One region of the Erwinia sp. TECH1 genome, then DNA from elsewhere that is predicted to be linked to it. Evidence: predicted binding sites of a transcription regulator. Region 1 holds the regulator's gene; each other region holds the start of a gene.
The links. Region 1 encodes Fur, which represses iron uptake genes when iron is present. Its sites were predicted from a motif close to ATAATAATGAGAACNACTATCAA; they were not measured.
Positions count from the first base shown of each region.

Region 2: a site for Fur is predicted at 2,269-2,291, ahead of ACVWZ0_RS21225 (TonB-dependent siderophore receptor). Genes of this name have one in related genera too.
Region 3: a site for Fur is predicted at 2,504-2,526, ahead of exbB (tol-pal system-associated acyl-CoA thioesterase). Genes of this name have one in related genera too.
Region 4: a site for Fur is predicted at 1,690-1,712, ahead of ACVWZ0_RS21290 (TonB-dependent siderophore receptor). Genes of this name have one in related genera too.

Region 1 is NZ_JBSRZK010000001.1:1,524,242-1,528,454, reverse strand. It holds gene ybfF (esterase) at 176-940, shown strand; gene ybfE (LexA regulated protein) at 1,086-1,367, shown strand; gene fldA (flavodoxin FldA) at 1,509-2,039, shown strand; gene fur (ferric iron uptake transcriptional regulator) at 2,388-2,831, shown strand; gene ACVWZ0_RS07120 (beta-N-acetylhexosaminidase) at 2,889-4,213, opposite strand, start outside.
Region 2 is NZ_JBSRZK010000001.1:4,514,796-4,519,008, forward strand. It holds gene ACVWZ0_RS21220 (ABC transporter substrate-binding protein) at 1-83, opposite strand, end outside; gene ACVWZ0_RS21225 (TonB-dependent siderophore receptor) at 101-2,233, opposite strand; gene ACVWZ0_RS21230 (autotransporter outer membrane beta-barrel domain-containing protein) at 2,363-4,213, opposite strand, start outside.
Region 3 is NZ_JBSRZK010000001.1:4,069,081-4,073,293, forward strand. It holds gene tcuC (MFS transporter) at 1-1,178, shown strand, start outside; gene exbD (TonB system transport protein ExbD) at 1,283-1,705, opposite strand; gene exbB (tol-pal system-associated acyl-CoA thioesterase) at 1,711-2,436, opposite strand; gene metC (cystathionine beta-lyase) at 2,680-3,882, shown strand; gene ACVWZ0_RS19060 (DedA family protein) at 3,973-4,213, shown strand, end outside.
Region 4 is NZ_JBSRZK010000001.1:4,535,693-4,539,905, forward strand. It holds gene ACVWZ0_RS21290 (TonB-dependent siderophore receptor) at 1-1,647, opposite strand, end outside; gene ACVWZ0_RS21295 (alpha/beta fold hydrolase) at 1,946-2,767, shown strand; gene birA (bifunctional biotin--[acetyl-CoA-carboxylase] ligase/biotin operon repressor BirA) at 2,807-3,772, opposite strand; gene murB (UDP-N-acetylmuramate dehydrogenase) at 3,769-4,213, opposite strand, start outside.

The sequences.
Region 1 (4,213 bases):
GACGGACCAGCTCTAACACGAGGATTATAAAGTTAAATCCTGCCGGGTTGTAGCGCCAGCCCCAATTGCGGACAAAAGTCGGAATATGCCGTAAAAAGATCGGGTCTGTCGCGGCGGCAGAAAATCGCTGTTTTATGATAACCTAACCCCTCGTTTCCTCCGTAAGAAGTTTGCCATGAAATTGAATTTCCGCCTGCAATCTGAACAAACGACCGTTTCTGACGCGCCCGTGGTGCTTATTCACGGCCTTTTCGGCAACCTGGATAACCTTGGGGTGCTGGCGCGCGACCTGAAAGCGGATCGCCGCATTATTCAGGTGGACGTCCGAAATCATGGCCTTTCGCCGAGGTCGGATGAAATAAGCTATGCCGCAATGGCGCGCGACGTGCTGGAAACGCTGGATGAGCTTGATGCCGACCGGTTTGATATTATAGGCCATTCCATGGGCGGGAAAATCGCCATGACGCTGGCTTCCCTTGCCCCGGAACGCGTCGGGCAGCTGGTGGTTATCGATATTGCGCCGGTGGCCTACCGGGAACGCCATCACGACGCGATTTTCGCCGCGCTGGCCGCCGTCAGCGAAGCGGGCATTACCCGCCGGAGCGAAGCCGCCGCGCTGATGCGTCAGACCATAGAGGAAGAAGGCGTCATTCAGTTTCTGCTTAAATCGTTTCAGGACGGCGAATGGCGTTTCAACGTGCCGGCGCTCTGGCAGCACTACGATCGGATTATCGGCTGGGAAACGCTGCCCGCCTGGCCACATCCCACGCTGTTTATTCGGGGCGAACATTCGCCTTATCTACAGGAAGCGTATCGTGACGCGCTGCTGGCCCAGTTCCCTGCCGCCCGCGCCCACGTGATTACCGGCGCGGGTCACTGGGCGCATGCCGAGAAACCTGATGCCGTTTTGCGCGCCATCCGCCGTTTTTTTGCCCTGTGAAAACAAATGTTTCAGTAAAAGGCTAAATAATTGTCGTCGCGACTTTCGCTGGGGTATGATGGCGCGCTAAAATTTGTCGACGGCACCGGCCGCAAACGCTAACGGCTCAATCCATCAGAACTCCAGCCTTCAGTATCACGATTCTATGGCAAAAGAAAACACGGACCGCACCACGATCGATCTGTTCGCAGACGAGCGTCGACCGGGACGACCCAAAACCAATCCACTGGCACGTGATGAGCAGTTGCGCATTAACAAACGCAACCAGCTTAAGCGTGATAAAGTGCGCGGGCTGAAGCGCGTAGAACTGAAAATGAACAGTGACGCAGTTGACGCCCTGAACCAGCTCGCCGAGCAGCGTAATATGAGCCGCAGCGAACTGATAGAAGAGATGGTCATGGCGCAGTTAGCCAGGCCTGAGCGCTGAAGCACGCGCTACGGTAAAGCACAAAGCGACAAATACAGGCGGATTAGCCGTTTATCCCCCTGTTGCTGTCTGCTATTATTGCCCTTAACATTTTCAGGCTAGCCGCCGCATATCATTAAGTTTCAAGAGGTTATTAAACTCATGGCAATCGTAGGCATTTTCTTTGGCAGCGATACGGGCAATACGGAAAACATTGCAAAAATGATCCAGAAGCAGCTCGGTAAAGAGGTGGCTGAAGTTCATGATATCGCTAAAAGCAGCAAAGAAGACCTTGAAGCCTTTGATATTTTGCTGCTGGGCATCCCGACCTGGTACTACGGTGAAGCGCAGTGCGACTGGGATGATTTCTTCCCTACGCTGGAAGAGATCGACTTCAACGGCAAGCTGGTCGCGCTGTTTGGCTGCGGCGATCAGGAAGATTACGCGGAATATTTCTGCGACGCGATGGGCACCATTCGCGACATTATCGAGCCTAACGGCGCGGTGATCGTCGGCCACTGGCCGACAGAAGGCTATGATTTCGAGGCCTCTAAAGGCCTGGCGGACGATACCCATTTCCTTGGCCTGGCCATTGATGAAGATCGCCAGCCGGAGCTGACCAACGAACGCGTTGAAAAGTGGGTCAAACAGATTTCTGACGAGCTTCAGCTCCAGGATATTCTCGAAGCGTGATAGCATTGGCCCGCTGTACGAATCCACAGCGGGCCAATGGTTTTTCCTATAGAAGTGATAGATACATATTTGTAACTTTTACCGTCAAAACGGTAGAATAGCACTGCTCCGCCTCCGCTTCTGCGGCGCCGAAAACCAGGCAGAGCGAACTGACAACCCAGCGTAAATGGGTGCTTGCTTTTCCGGACGTAACGACTTCTTATCCTTACATCCCCTGATGGTTTTGCATCTCCGCTGTGGTTTCTTCAAGGCATCGGTTCTATAATGAGACGCTCAGCTTTTGCGTCGACCGATGCTCACGGCTTCTCAGCCACTTAGTGACCAGCAAAGTAACAGGACAATATCCGCATGACTGACAATAACACCGCATTAAAGAAGGCCGGCCTGAAAGTCACGCTTCCTCGACTGAAAATTCTGGAAGTGCTTCAGGAACCAGAGTGCCATCACGTCAGTGCGGAAGATTTGTATAAACGCCTGATCGACATGGGCGAAGAGATTGGCCTGGCGACGGTTTACCGCGTTCTGAACCAGTTTGACGATGCGGGGATCGTGACCCGTCATAACTTCGAAGGCGGCAAGTCCGTGTTTGAACTGACCCAGCAGCAGCATCACGATCACCTGATCTGCCTGGACTGCGGCAAAGTAATCGAATTCAGCGACGAGTCTATTGAATCCCGCCAGCGTGATATTGCGACGAAGCACGGTATCAAACTCAGCAACCACAGCCTCTATCTTTACGGCCACTGCGCCACCGGCGACTGCCGTGAAGACGACACGCTGCACGATAAGTAATCGATTTCAATAAAAAACCGGCGATCGCTCGCCGGTTTTTTTTTGCCTGCGCCCCGCCTATTTCAGGCTTTCCACGCGGCTGAAGCGCTTGCCGTCGCTACTGACGGCGCGGATCAACACCTCGCCGGAAACCGACGGACGGGCGCTGTCATGATAGCGCTGCCAGCTGTTGCCACCGTCCAGCGAGTAGTCAATAGCCACGCCCGGCAGGGCGATATTGGCTGCCAGCTTGCCCGCGACAAGACGTGCGCCCGGCTGCGGCAGACGATAGTGGATCCCGGCTTTATCCATTTTCGGCAGCTCGCGCTGGCCCAGCAGGTTTGCATAACGCTGCCAGTCCTTATGCAACGCCGCCCGATCGACATGCCGCGTTTCGCCGCCTTTATACTCACGTCCGGCCTGGTAAGTCTGCTCCCAGGCAGCACGATGCCAGCCGCGCTCCGCCACGGCCAGCGCGCGTGGGAAAATCATCCATTCCATCTGCTCGTCGGTACGTACGGTTTCGCTCCAGAGCTGGGCTGAAATCCCATACACGCCCGGCCAGGGCTTATCGGATTTAGCATCAAAGAAGTTACCGTCGCGATCCACCGATGTCTCTGCATTCTGCGGCATATTGTCCGGCGCGAAGCTGAACATTTTGCGCTCGTCGTTGAAGCGGGTGCCCCAGTAATAGCCTCTTTCCAGCGGATTGACCTCGTACGGGAAATCCATATAAAGGTAATCCGGGTTGGAGACGGTGACTTCGTAGCCTTTGTTAGCCCAGTCGTTAATGCTGTCAAAGCCGCCCCAGAAAAGCGTATCCCAGAAATTAACGCCGATGCGTTTGGTCGCAAAGTCTTTAGGGCCCTTCGCATCCTTCAGGCCATCCTGCCACGCCTGCATCTTTTCAATACCGTGCGCGTTTACCCGCTCGCTGACCTTTTTGCCAAAGTAGCTGGGCAGATGATCCATATCCGCGACCTTGCCCGATTTCACCAGTGCCTGACAAACCTGCGATTTCGCCCAGGGTTTATCTTCCTTGCTCAAATCGACCCTGCCCTTGCCTGCTTCGGGACTGGCCGCATCGGTATAGCCAACGCCCAGGCGGATGTTTTTCGCCTCGTCGCCGCCAAAGTGCCAGGTGGTTAACGGCGTGCCAGCCGCCTGATGCATCGCCTGGATTTCGCTAATCACCTTATCAACAAAACGCATGGAGGAATCCAGGCAGGGATTCAGATAGCTGGTGCGATCGTAAAACTGTACGGAGGTGGTGTTCGAAGTATCGGTTGGATCGACCAGGCGATACTCGTTTGCCTCTTTGGTCTTACCCTCTTTCATCAGCCGGTTGTAGCGGGCTTCCATAGAAATCACCGCCGCCCTGGCATGAGCAGGCATATCGATTT
Region 2 (4,213 bases), 3.0 Mb from region 1:
TTGCGCTGCAAAATATCGGTAAGCATTTTTGCCTGCGGCGCGCTGCAGGCTAACAGCAGCAGCAGGATAGGCCATTTTTTCATGAGGTTTCCCATTACGATCAGAAATCAACGGACGCGGAAACCACGATTTCACGCGGGGCGCCTTCGCTAACACGCAGGTTGCCGCCGCTGGATCCGTAATACGCTTTATCAAACAGGTTGTTGACGTTGATCTTCAGCTGAGTATGTTTGCCCACCAGCTTGCTGTCCCAGGCGGCGAAAGCGTCCGCCACCGTATAGTCCGGCATCGTGAAGCTGTTTTCCGGGTCGCCCGCGCGGGAACCGACGTAGCGCCCGCCGCCGCCGACGCGCACCTCGCCCTGTAGCCAGGAGAAACGCATGGCGTGCGTCAGATAGAGACTGCCGCTGTTGGTTGGCGCGTTGACCAGCCGATTGCCCTCGTTAGCCGGATTAACGTCATCCTCAACGATTTCCGTTTTATCGTGGCTATAGGTGGCTATCATGTTCCAGTCCGGCGCCAGCTCACCGTTGATCTCCACCTCCGCGCCGGTAGAGCGCGCCTCAGGAATGTTGCGCGTACTGCCGTTGATTAACACCGACATATCCTTCTCGTCAATGCGATACAGCGCCAGCGTGGCGGACACAGCGGGCAGCATTTGCCACTTTGCGCCCACTTCATAAGTCGTGCCTTTTTCCGTCGAGGCGACGTTGCCGTCGTCATCGGTTTGTGTTGAAGGGGTAAACGATTTGCTGTAGCTGCCGTAGAGTGAAAGATCGGGCCGCGCCTTATACACCAGCCCCGCCTGCGGCAGAAAAGCATCGCCGCGATCGTTGAGCGTGCTCTGCGGATCGGCCCAGCCGCTGCTGGCGGTTTGGGTGTAGCGCTGATAGCGGGCGCCCGCTACCGCTATCCATTTATCGGTCAGATGGATACTGTCTTTGGCAAACAGCGAACGGCTGTAAAGGTTGGTGCGCAGATTGCTCTGCGCATCGGCCACCGTGCTGGCGTTGATCGGCGGCTCTTCGCCATAGATCGGATCGTACATGTTGAAGGTTTTTGACACCTTGCCGCGATAGGACCAGGCCTTGTAGGTTTCATTCTGCTCGTAGTCAACGCCCAGCATAATATCGTGCTGCATGCCCCAAATCTGCGGGCTGCCGCCTATGTCCCAGGCAAGATAAGTGGTCTGGTGATTGAAGCCGCGGTTCGCGTCCGCGCGGCGAGAGACAATGCCGGTGGCGGCGTTGACCGCCGTAGCGCGGACTTCGTTACTGTCGTAGCGACGCTGCATCCAGGCGTAGTTGAGATGGGTTTCCCAGGTTTCATCCAGGCTGTAGGCGTAGCTGATATTCAGGCGCTTGTTTTTCCCCCAGGCGTGGTTGGCACTGTCGTCCAGACGCTGGTTATAGGGGATATTTACCGGTTTTTTATTGATAAACGCGGTGCCGCGATCGACCGGAATATCAAACTTATATTCGGTATAGCTGATGTTGAAAGCGGCTTTTTCGCCATACCAGCTCAGCGATGGCGACAGCAGCGTATGTTCATTAGCGCCAAAATTACGCCAGTAATCCTCGCGCTGGCGCTCGGCAATCAGGCGAAAGGCAAAGCCGTCGCCCAGCGGCCCGGTGATGTCCACGCTGCCCGCGCCGCCGCCGACGCTGGTGGTTTCGCCGGCAAGATGCGTGTGCCATTCATACTGCGGCTTTTTGCTGACCAGGTTGATAATGCCGCCAGGATTCTGAATGCCGTACAGTAGCGAGGCCGAGCCTTTCAGCACTTCCACATGATCGATGGTGCTGTCCATCGACAGCCCCTGGTTGCTGCGTACGCCGTCGATAAAGATCGAGCCGTCAGAGTTGCTGCCGAAGCCGCGCTTGACGAAACCGTCCTCAATAGCGCCCAGCGTGTTGCCCTGGCTGACGCCGCTGACGAACTTCATGGCGTCGTTCACGCTTTTCACCTGGTAATCTTCTATCACCTGCGGCGTAACCACGCTGACGGACTGCGGCGTTTCATTTCGCGGCAGCGGCATTTTGCTGGCCGCGCTCGCGGTATCCTGGCTGTAGCTGCCTGGCTCGCCGGTGCCGTCGGCGGTCACGGTCAGCGTCGGATCTTTTGCGGTGCCCGCTGCCAGCGCGGCCGTGCTGAACAGTAAGCCAGGTAACAGCAGGGGAATTTTCCCGGTAAAATGCCCAACGGCAAAAGGAAGAGCGAAAGGTGTTTTCATCAATAAGCGCGCAGGTAGAGTTATAATTGCTGCGGATGATAATAATTTTCATTACCGTTAGCAATTTCAAAAAGCCGTCTGGCGCAACAAAAAAGGGCCCGCAGGCCCTTTCAGCAACCGCTGAAGCGGTCAGAACTTGTAACGTATCCCCATGTTGCCGGTATAGCCTTCCGTACCCGGCCCAAAGCTGTGGGCATATTTTACCTGAGCATACACGCTGAAGTGCGGATTCAGCTGGCTGCTGACACCGGCGCCCGCCTGCCAGTAGCCACGACGTACGTCCGGCCGCATTGTTTCGTTATTCATATCAACGCCCGGCGTGTGGCCCAGAAACTGCACCACGTCTGCCTGTAGGTAAGGCTTCAGCACGGGATTATCGTAATAGAACCGCAGACCTTCGCGCAGCCGGGCGACCATCAGGTTCTGATCCTTCAGCTTAACGCCGCTGGAATAGGTCTGGCTGATGTTCATGTACTGGCCCATCGCCTGTAGCTGGGGTTCCAGCCTGAACCGGTCGCCTAAAGTCAGCGGGATACCGGTTTCCACCGAGGCGACGACGCCGTAGCTGTCCATTTTGGCGCGGGTCAGGCTGGAGAACTCGTTGCTGTAGCGCGTGAGCTGCACAACGTTATCCAGATAAGCGCCGCTGTCGTTCCATGCCGTCAGATAGCCGCCGATGCCGTAAGCGTTGGTGGTCACTTTACCCACGTCAACGGACAGTTCCGACCTCAGGCTGCGCGCGGTGTCTTTGTTGTTACTGCGCTGATGGCCAAGCGTCATCATCGGGCCAGCCGTCAGATGCCAGCCGTCGGCAAACTGACGCGTGACGACATCGCCGCCCAGCTGGACGAAAGTGGTATTCACGTTGAAAGCAAAGCGTCCGGCTGCATACCTGTCGTGACGGCCTGAGACTCGCGCCCAGGCCGTGCCGCCCTGGTAAGCGCCGAGGCGTTCGTGCCAGGTACCGATGGTGTCAAATCCGTAGGTCGAATTCAGATAAGGCGCGATAAGGTAACCTGCTGTTTCCGGGCGGTAAGCAATAACTTCCGGCTCTGGCGCCGCCACGTCATTACCTGTTTCGTCGCTCTTATCCGTATCCGGCTCAACAACCTCATCCGTATCCGGCACATCAGGAATAATGGGATCCTCATCGATCTCTGCGGCGTCATCCGGTGGCGGAACGGGCGTCAGCGAAGATTGCAGGTACCAGTCCTTGTCACCGATTTTATTCAGGAAGTACTGATAATTACCGGCCACCACGGCGTTTTTCTGATCAAAGGTCGCGGCATCAGCATCGCCTTCCACGCGCACCAGCAGAATACCGCTGTGGGTCAGCGCGCCCGTGCCGCCTTTGTTGTTGACGCTGACATCATAGCTGCCCGAAGCGTTGCCGTTTACCAGCAGCCTGTCGCTGGGTGAATCGTCGCCGCCCAATTGGGTATTAAACGCAAACGAACCGGAGCCGGCCAGATCGCCTTTCACGGCGAGCGAGCTGAAGCCCGAAGCGTTATTGAACACCACCGAGGCGCCGTCCATCGTCAGCGTGTTCAGGTTGGAATCGGCCGTTACCAGCCAGCTGCTGGCGCTGTTGAGGATTAGCTGATTAACGTTTTGCGTCGCCCCGCTCAGCATGGAGCCGTCGTTCAGCTTCAGGTTAACGAGGCTGTCGTCGCTGACGATAACATCGCCCAGCAGCTGCGAGGCGCCGTTCGCCGTCACGTTCACCGTCGAAAGAAAAACCTCGCCTTTGTCATTAACGTTTGCGCCAGCGCTGAGCGCCGTACCGTTGCCGCCATAAACAAGGCTACCGTTGCTGAGCGTCAGATCCAGCGCGGAGCCTTTAACCAGCACGCCGCTTCCCGCTTCGCTACGCAGCGTTGTGTTATTCAGCGTGACTGCGCTGCTCAGGGTATCGGAATAGATGTTCGCGTACAGCCCGGCCGCCTGCGGTCCTTTTGATGCTGTAGCCGTTCCCGTATT
Region 3 (4,213 bases), 2.5 Mb from region 1:
CGGGTGACGATCCTTTCGCCTCGCTAATGTTAACGCTGATGACGTTCGGCGCAGGTTTCCTGATGAGGCCACTGGGCGCGATTATCCTCGGCTCTTATATTGACCATCACGGACGGCGTAAAGGGCTGCTGCTGACGCTGGGCCTGATGGCGATCGGCACCTTAACCATTGCTATCGTACCGGGCTACAACACGCTGGGCGCGGCGGCGCCAATCCTGATCCTGCTGGGCCGTCTGTTGCAGGGCTTCTCGGCGGGCGTGGAGCTGGGCGGCGTTTCGGTCTATCTCAGCGAGATCGCGCCGAAAAACCGCAAGGGCTTTTTTGTCAGCTGGCAGTCCGGCAGCCAGCAGGTCGCCGTGATTTTCGCCGCGCTGCTGGGCCTGGGGCTGAACCATCTGCTGGCGAAAGATCAGGTGACCGACTGGGGCTGGCGTATTCCCTTTTTCATCGGCTGCCTGATTGTGCCTTTCCTGTTCTGGGTCAGGAGAATGCTGGAAGAGACCGAAGCCTTCAGCCAGCGTAAGGTGCACCCTTCCATGCGTCAGATCGTACGCGGCGTCGCCAGCAACTGGGCGCTGGTGCTGGCAGGCATGCTGATGGTGGTTACCACCACCGTGATGTTTTATATGATCACCGCGTTTACCCCGACCTTTGGGAAAACGGTGCTGATGATGAGCGATAAGCAGAGCTTTTTGGTGACGCTGTGCGTCGGCCTGTCAAACCTGATCTGGCTGCCGATTATGGGCGCCGTCTCCGATCGCTACGGCCGTCGTCCGCTGCTGATCCTGTTTACCGTACTGATGATCGCCACCGCCTGGCCGGTGCTGCACTGGCTGGTCGGCTCGCCAACCTTCTCTCATCTGCTGGAGGCCGAGCTGTGGCTGTCGTTTCTCTACGCCAGCTATAACGGCGCGATGGTGGTCTATCTGGCGGAAGTGATGCCCGCAGAGGTGCGCGCGACCGGCTTTTCGCTGGCCTACAGCCTGGCGACGGCGCTGTTCGGCGGTTTTACGCCAGCGATGTCCAGCTATCTGATCCACGCCACCGGCGACAAGGCGATGCCCGGCGTCTGGCTGACCTTCGCTGCCGTTTGCGGCCTGCTCGGCACGCTGCTGATCAAACGCCTGGTGCAGCAGTATCAAACCCGCCAGACCAGCGAGCCTGTAGCGCAAATGTAGCGCCGCAGGTGCGGCCGTAGCGCAAGGCTGCGGCCGCCTGCCTCAAATTTTAAGCAAAAAAAATCCGCAACGATCGTTACGGATTTTTTATTTTCTGATGCCGATTATTTCGCGACGGTTTCCATGCCCATCAGCCCAATCTTCAGATAGCCCGCCTGACGCAGCTTGTCCATCACGCCCATCAGCGTTTCGTAATCCACCGATTTATCCGCCTGGAAGAAGATAGTGGCGTCTTTATTGCCCTGCGTCTGGCTTTCCAGCGCCGACAGCAGCGTTTCCTGCGTCACCGCCTCATTGCCGATAAACAGCTGTTTATCCGCTTTGATTGAGAGCCAGACCGGTTTTTCCGGGCGCGGCTGAGGCTTGCTGGTAGAGGCTGGCAGATTGACGCGGACATCAACGGTAGCCAGCGGCGCAGCGACCATAAAGATAATCAGCAGCACCAGCATCACGTCGATAAACGGCGTAACGTTGATTTCATGCATTTCGCCGTTGCTATCGAGATCTTCATTTAATCGCATGGCCATGACGCTTACCCTACCCGCAGCTTCTGCGTTGGATGCTGCGGCGCGCTGGCGGCCAGATCCAGATCGCGGCTTTGCAGCAGCATAATCTGCGCGGCGACGTCGCCCAGCGAGGCTTTATAGCTGGCGATCGTACGGGCAAAGACGTTATAGATCACTACGGCCGGAATCGCAGCGAACAGGCCGACAGCCGTGGCCAGCAGCGCTTCTGCGATGCCGGGCGCAACGACCGCAAGGTTCGTGGTCTGCGTCTGGGCAATACCGATAAAGCTGTTCATGATGCCCCAAACGGTACCGAACAGGCCGACAAACGGCGCGATAGCACCGATAGTAGCCAGAAAACCATTGCCGCGACCGGCGTGGCGGCTGAAGAAGGCGACGCGGCGCTCCAGACGGAACGAGGTGCGCTCTTTAATGCCGTCGTTGTCGGCGGACTGCTGCGACAGCTCCAGTTCGTTTTCGGCTTCTTTCAACAGCTGCGTGGTCAGGCTGTTAGCGTTAAACGTGGCGCTGATATCGCTCGCTTCCTGCAGGGAACGAACGCCCGCCAGCGCCTGCTGCTCGCGCTTCAGGCGGCGTTTCGCCGAGCTGAGCTCCGCGCTCTTGCTGAAGAAGATAGCCCAGGTAACGACCGAAGCCAGCAGCAGACCGATCATTACCACTTTTACCACGATGTCCGCATGGTGATACATGCCCCAGACGGAGAGGTCCGTCTGCATCAAATCATTCGTCACGCTGTCTCTCCAACGTCAGTTACCGATAGCGAAAATACAGGTCGGATCATACCAAATCGAACCCGAATTGATAGTAGTTATCATTACTATTTACCCTTAACGCAATACTTTTTACACTTTTCCCGCCATCTCCTTTTTATCGCCAGGGTTTTTCCTGAAACTTTGTCACGTAGCGGGATGACGAATTTCGCCCCGCCGCCAGCCGTGTTAACGTTAAGCGAGATCCTTAAACCGAGCAGACCGATGACCAGTAAACATATTGAAACGGCGTTAATCAGCGCCGGCCGCCGCAAACGCTATACCCAGGGTTCCGTTAACAGCGTTATTCAGCGCGCCTCCTCGCTGGTGTTCGACAGCGTGGCCGAGAAGAAACGCGCCACGGCCGGGCGAGCGGAAGGCGAACTGTTTTATGGTCGTCGCGGCACCCTGACCCATTTCTCGCTGCAGGAAGCCATGACCGAGCTGGAGGGCGGCGCGGGCTGCGTGCTTTATCCCTGCGGTGCGGCGGCGGTCGCCAATGCCATTCTCGCTTTTGTTTCCGCCGGGGATAACGTGCTGATGGCCGGTTCCGTCTATGAACCGACCCAGGATTTCTGTAGCAAAATCCTCAGTAAAATGAACGTGACCACCACCTGGTTCAGCCATACCGCCGGCGCGGAAATCGGCGACCTGGTGAAGCCGGAAACGCGGGTCGTTTTTCTGGAATCGCCGGCTTCCATTACGATGGAAGTGCAGGACATTCCAGCCATCGTGGCGGCCGTGCGGGCCAAAGCGCCGGAAGCGGTCATTATGATCGATAACACCTGGGCGGCGGGCATTCTGTTCCGCGCGCTGGATTTTGGTATCGATATTTCCATTCAGGCCGGGACTAAATATCTGATTGGTCATTCCGACGCGATGATCGGCACCGCCGTCGCCAACGAACGCTGCTGGGCGCAGCTGCGTGAAAACTCTTACCTGATGGGGCAAATGGTGGACGCGGACACCGCCTATATGGCCAGCCGTGGCCTGCGCACGCTGGCGGTACGTCTGCGCCAGCACGAAGAAAGCGGGCTGCGGGTCGCGCGCTGGCTGGCGGAGCGCCCGGAAGTGGCCGTGGTTAACCATCCGGCGCTGCCGCAGTGCAAGGGCCACGAGTTCTGGCGGCGGGATTTTACCGGCAGCAGCGGCCTGTTCTCCTTTGTACTGAAGGCGCGGCTGAGCGATCGGCAGCTGGCGGATTTTCTCGACCACTTTGAACATTTCAGCATGGCCTACTCCTGGGGCGGTTTTGAATCGCTTATTCTGGCAAACCAGCCCGACGAGCTGGCCGCCATCCGTCCGGCTGGCGGCGTTGACTTCAGCGGCACGCTGATCCGGCTGCATATAGGGCTGGAAAACGTTGACGATTTGCTGGCGGATTTGGCCGCCGGTTTCGCGCGCGTCGCGGGATCGTCAAAAAATTAAACAAAAAGGCAACAGCTCTGGCCTGTACCACGTTGTGACAGGCCATTTACGAGTACACTAGTGCTATTGATGCGGTAAACAGGATAAAAAATGGCGGTACTCCATGAGATTGTGCAGGCGCTTTGGCATCAGGATTTTGCTGCCCTCGCCAATCCCGATGTAATCTGGATCGTTTACGGAATTATGTTTCTCACGCTGCTGCTGGAAAATGGTTTGCTGCCCGCCGCCTTTCTGCCCGGCGACAGTTTACTGCTGCTGGCTGGCGCGATGATCGCCAAGGGCGTGATGGGCTTTATTCCTACCGTTGCCATCCTGACGCTGGCGGCCAGCC
Region 4 (4,213 bases), 3.0 Mb from region 1:
ATTTTTGTAGTCATTACGGAAATAGGTAATCCCTGCCGCATAGCCCGCGTTAGCAAACTCCAGACCAACCTCTTTATTGATGCTGATTTCCGGATCCAGATCGTCGTTGCCCATCAAATAACATTTGCTGTCGATCCCGATCGGGCAGCCGTTGCCCCGCGTTTTTAGCAAATAGCCTTCGCTGGACTGATAGAGGTTAGGCGCTTTAAATACGCGCGCGATACCGGCTTTCAGCTTGAAGTGTTCACCTAATGCCTGAGAAGCATTGAGGCTGGGGCTGTAGTTAGCGCCAAACTTGCTGTGATAGTCAACGCGTAAACCGGGGATCAGGTTGGTGCCGACGACCGGCTCAATGTTATCTTCCAGATAAAACGCGCTCATCTCCGCGCTGTTTTTAGCGCTGCGGTTGTCCGTGATGCCACTGCCCGATACGCCGCTGGCATTGGTAGCGCGCATCGAAGCGGGGTCGTTCAGCACTTCGCGGTTCCACTCTGCTCCCAGCGTCAGCGTTTGCTCCAGCCATTTTTCCAGCGGGATAGTTGCTTCGCCGCTGGTGCGGTAATTTTGCAGACGGCTGGTGTCATAAGTCTCGCTGTCGATCATTCCCTCTACGCGACCTGTCGTGCCTTCATGCAGACGGGTATTGTTGGTTTTCTCGTAGTAGAAACCGACTTTTGACTGCCCCCAGTCCCAGACGCCATTGTGCGTAACGCCATAGGTCTGACGATACATGCGGTTGGTTTCCTGGCCGTACAGCGTCGGCACCAGATCGCTGATATTGCCGTTGCTGTGCTGCGTATCGCCCGCATAGATATTGCCCTGGCGGCTGTAGCCCACATCGAAATCGACAATTTGCGTCGGCGTCATTTTCCAGGAGAGCTGCGCGTTAATATCTTTGTTGCGTACCCCTTCCCGACCCGCCGCGTGGCTACCGTTTTCTGCGGTATTGATATCGTAAGCATCGGCGTCGGTTTTATTGATATTGCCATACAGCCGCGCGGTCAGCGCTTCGCCCGCCAGCGGGCCGCTCAGGCTGAAGTTGGCGCGTCTGGTGGCGCCTTCCTTGTCGTTTTCCGGCTGGCTGGTAAACAGCGACAGTGAACCGTGCCAGTCGTTGGTGGGGCGTTTGGTGATGATATTGATCACGCCGCCCGCCGCGCCGGAGCCGTAGCGCGCCGCCGCTGGCCCGCGCAGTACTTCTATACGCTCGACCATCTCTGCCGGCACCCAGTTGCTGTCGCCGCGCGTATCGCGTTCCCCACGCCAGCTGTAGCGCACAGAATTGCGCGACCTCGTCGGTATGCCGTCAATCAGGATCAGCGTGTTTTCCGGCCCCATGCCGCGAATATCGATTTGTCGATTGTTACCGCGGCTGCCTGTGGCGCTGTTGCCGGTCAGGTTTACGCCGGGCATCTTGCGGATAATGTCGGAAAGATCGTTAACGGGCGGCTCTTTGGCAATATCTTCCGCAGTAATGACAGAAACGCCCGGCTGCTGTTTTAGCTGCTCTTCAGCAGAGCGGGTCACCACCATTTCCGCCTCGTCATCTTTGACTGCTTCTGTTTCAGCCGTCCAGGCCGGGCCGCTTGCAAAGCAGGCGATAACCATCGCCAACGGCTTGATTTTAAAACTCTTTGTGTCAACCATTAATCATATCCCTGATTATTCATCATGATTTAGTAAATGCGCATGATAACGATAACTATTCTCTTTTGAATAATAAAGGATGAACTTCACAATTTACTTTTCCTTGCAAAGCAGCGGGTAAAACAGGTTTTGATGGCAGGGGCGTCACTGCCAGCAGCAGTAGTCAGACTACGCGTTATCTAAGCCAGGCGGATCTCCATCATTATTTCATCGCTTGTTAAATATTTTGCTTTCTCTTTCTGGCGTAATTGAGGCTAAGGTTAACGAGTCAACCCAACCATAAGCTGAGGAAACACGCATGAGCACGTTCAGGACGCAGGATGGTACGCAGATTTATTACAAAGACTGGGGCAAGGGTAAGCCGGTTCTGTTCAGTCACGGCTGGCCGCTGGATGCCGATATGTGGGACAGCCAGATGAATTTTCTGGCCGAACGCGGCTACCGCGTTATTGCCTTCGACCGTCGTGGTTTTGGCCGTTCCGATCAGCCATGGGAAGGGTATAACTATGACACTTTCGCATCCGATATTAATGACCTAATCGAACATCTCGATCTGCACGATATCACGCTGGTCGGCTTCTCGATGGGCGGCGGCGACGTGACCCGCTATATTGGCCGCTATGGCACCGAACGTGTTAGCGCCCTGGCGCTGCTGGGTGCGGTTACGCCGATTTTTATCAAAACCGATGACCATCCGGAAGGCGTGGACAAATCTGTTTTTGACGATATCAAGGCAGGATTACGTAAGGATCGCGCGCAGTTTATCAGCGATTTCGCCACGCCCTTTTACGGCCTCAACAAGGGAATGACGGTATCGGAAGGCTTAAAAACGCAGACGCTGAATATCGCGCTGCTGGCTTCGCTGAAAGGCACTATCGACTGCGTGACCGCTTTCTCAGAAACCGATTTCCGCCCGGACGTGAAGAAGATCGACGTGCCGACGCTGGTTATTCACGGCAGCAGCGACCAGGTCGTGCCTATTGAGGCAACCGGCAAGCTGGCCGCCGAAACCATCACGGGCGCGCAGCTAAAAATTTACGACGGCGCGCCGCATGGCTTCGCCGTTACGCATCAGCAGCAACTTAACGAGGATCTGCTGGCTTTCCTGCAAGCCCGTTAACGCTTTCACGAGAGGACGATAAGGGGCTACGGCCCCTTTTTATTTATCCTGTGGACGCAAAGAGATTTCGCCGCCAACCCAGGATTTGCGTATGCCATCCTGCTCCAGGATCAAACCGCCCTGCTGATCGATGCCTCTGGCGATGCCCGGTATCTCGCGGTCGCCTATCAGCAGTTTCACCGGCCGGTTCAGGAAATTATCCAGCTTACTCCAGCGCTCAATAAAAGGTGCCAGGCCTTCACGCTCAAAAAGCTGAAGGGATCCGCGCATATTATTGACCAGGCTGGCAGCCAGCTTGTTTCTGTCTATGGTGACACCCGCTTCCTCCAGGTTAATCCACGCCTGATTAACTACGCTGGCGTCCGGCGAGCGCATCGCCAGGTTTATGCCTGTGCCGATCACGATATTCGCCGCATCGCCCGCTTTTCCCGTTAATTCCACAAGAATGCCGGCGAGTTTACGATCGTTCAGGTAAAGATCGTTTGGCCATTTTACCCTGACATCGCTTGCGCCCAGCGCCTGTAAGACTTCCGCCGTCACAATGCCGATAACCAGACTTAACCCCATCGCAGCCAGCGGGCCTTGCTCCAGCCGCCAGTACATAGAGAGATAAAGGTTGGAGCCGAAGGGAGAAAACCACTGACGCCCACGACGACCGCGACCCGCCTGCTGATATTCCGCCACGCAGGCATCGCCGGATTGCAGCGTAGCCATTCTGTCCAGCAAATACTGATTGGTGGAATCGATCACCGGGATCACCGCCAGGCCGCCCTGATCCAGCTGTGAGAGGATTGTTTCTTCATTCAGCAGCTGGATCGGGCCTGACAGGCTATAGCCCTTACCGGTTACGGTAAAAACATCAATGCCCCACTCTTTGAGCGTCTGAATATGTTTGTTAATGGCGGCACGGCTCATGCCCAGCCGCTCGCCCAGCTGTTCGCCGGAATGAAATTCGCCGTCGGCCAGAATGGCGACAAGTTTTAACGGAACGGTTTGATCTTTCATGCAATGACTCCGACGGCATCCTGCTCGCCTTCTGCGCCGATAAAGCGCACTTCGGGTTCGAGCCATACGTTGAATTTCTGTCCGACACGCTGACGAACTTCATGCGCCAGCGCCACAATATCGTCACTGGTTGCCCGATCCTTATTGATCAAGACCAGCGCCTGATGCTGATGAACCGCCGCGCCACCTACCGTATAGCCTTTAAGATCGCAGCGATCGATCAGCCAGCCCGCAGCCAGCTTTACGCTGCCGTCAGCCTGCGGATAGCGCGGCATATCCGGCCAGTCTGCCGCAATAGCGGCCGCCTGTTCCGCAGCGATCACCGGATTTTTAAAAAAACTGCCGGCATTGCCCGTTTCGGCAGGATTGGGCAGCTTGCTGCTGCGCATCGCACATACCGAGTCGAAAATCTGCTGTGGCGTGACCGTAGCTGAAGAAAGC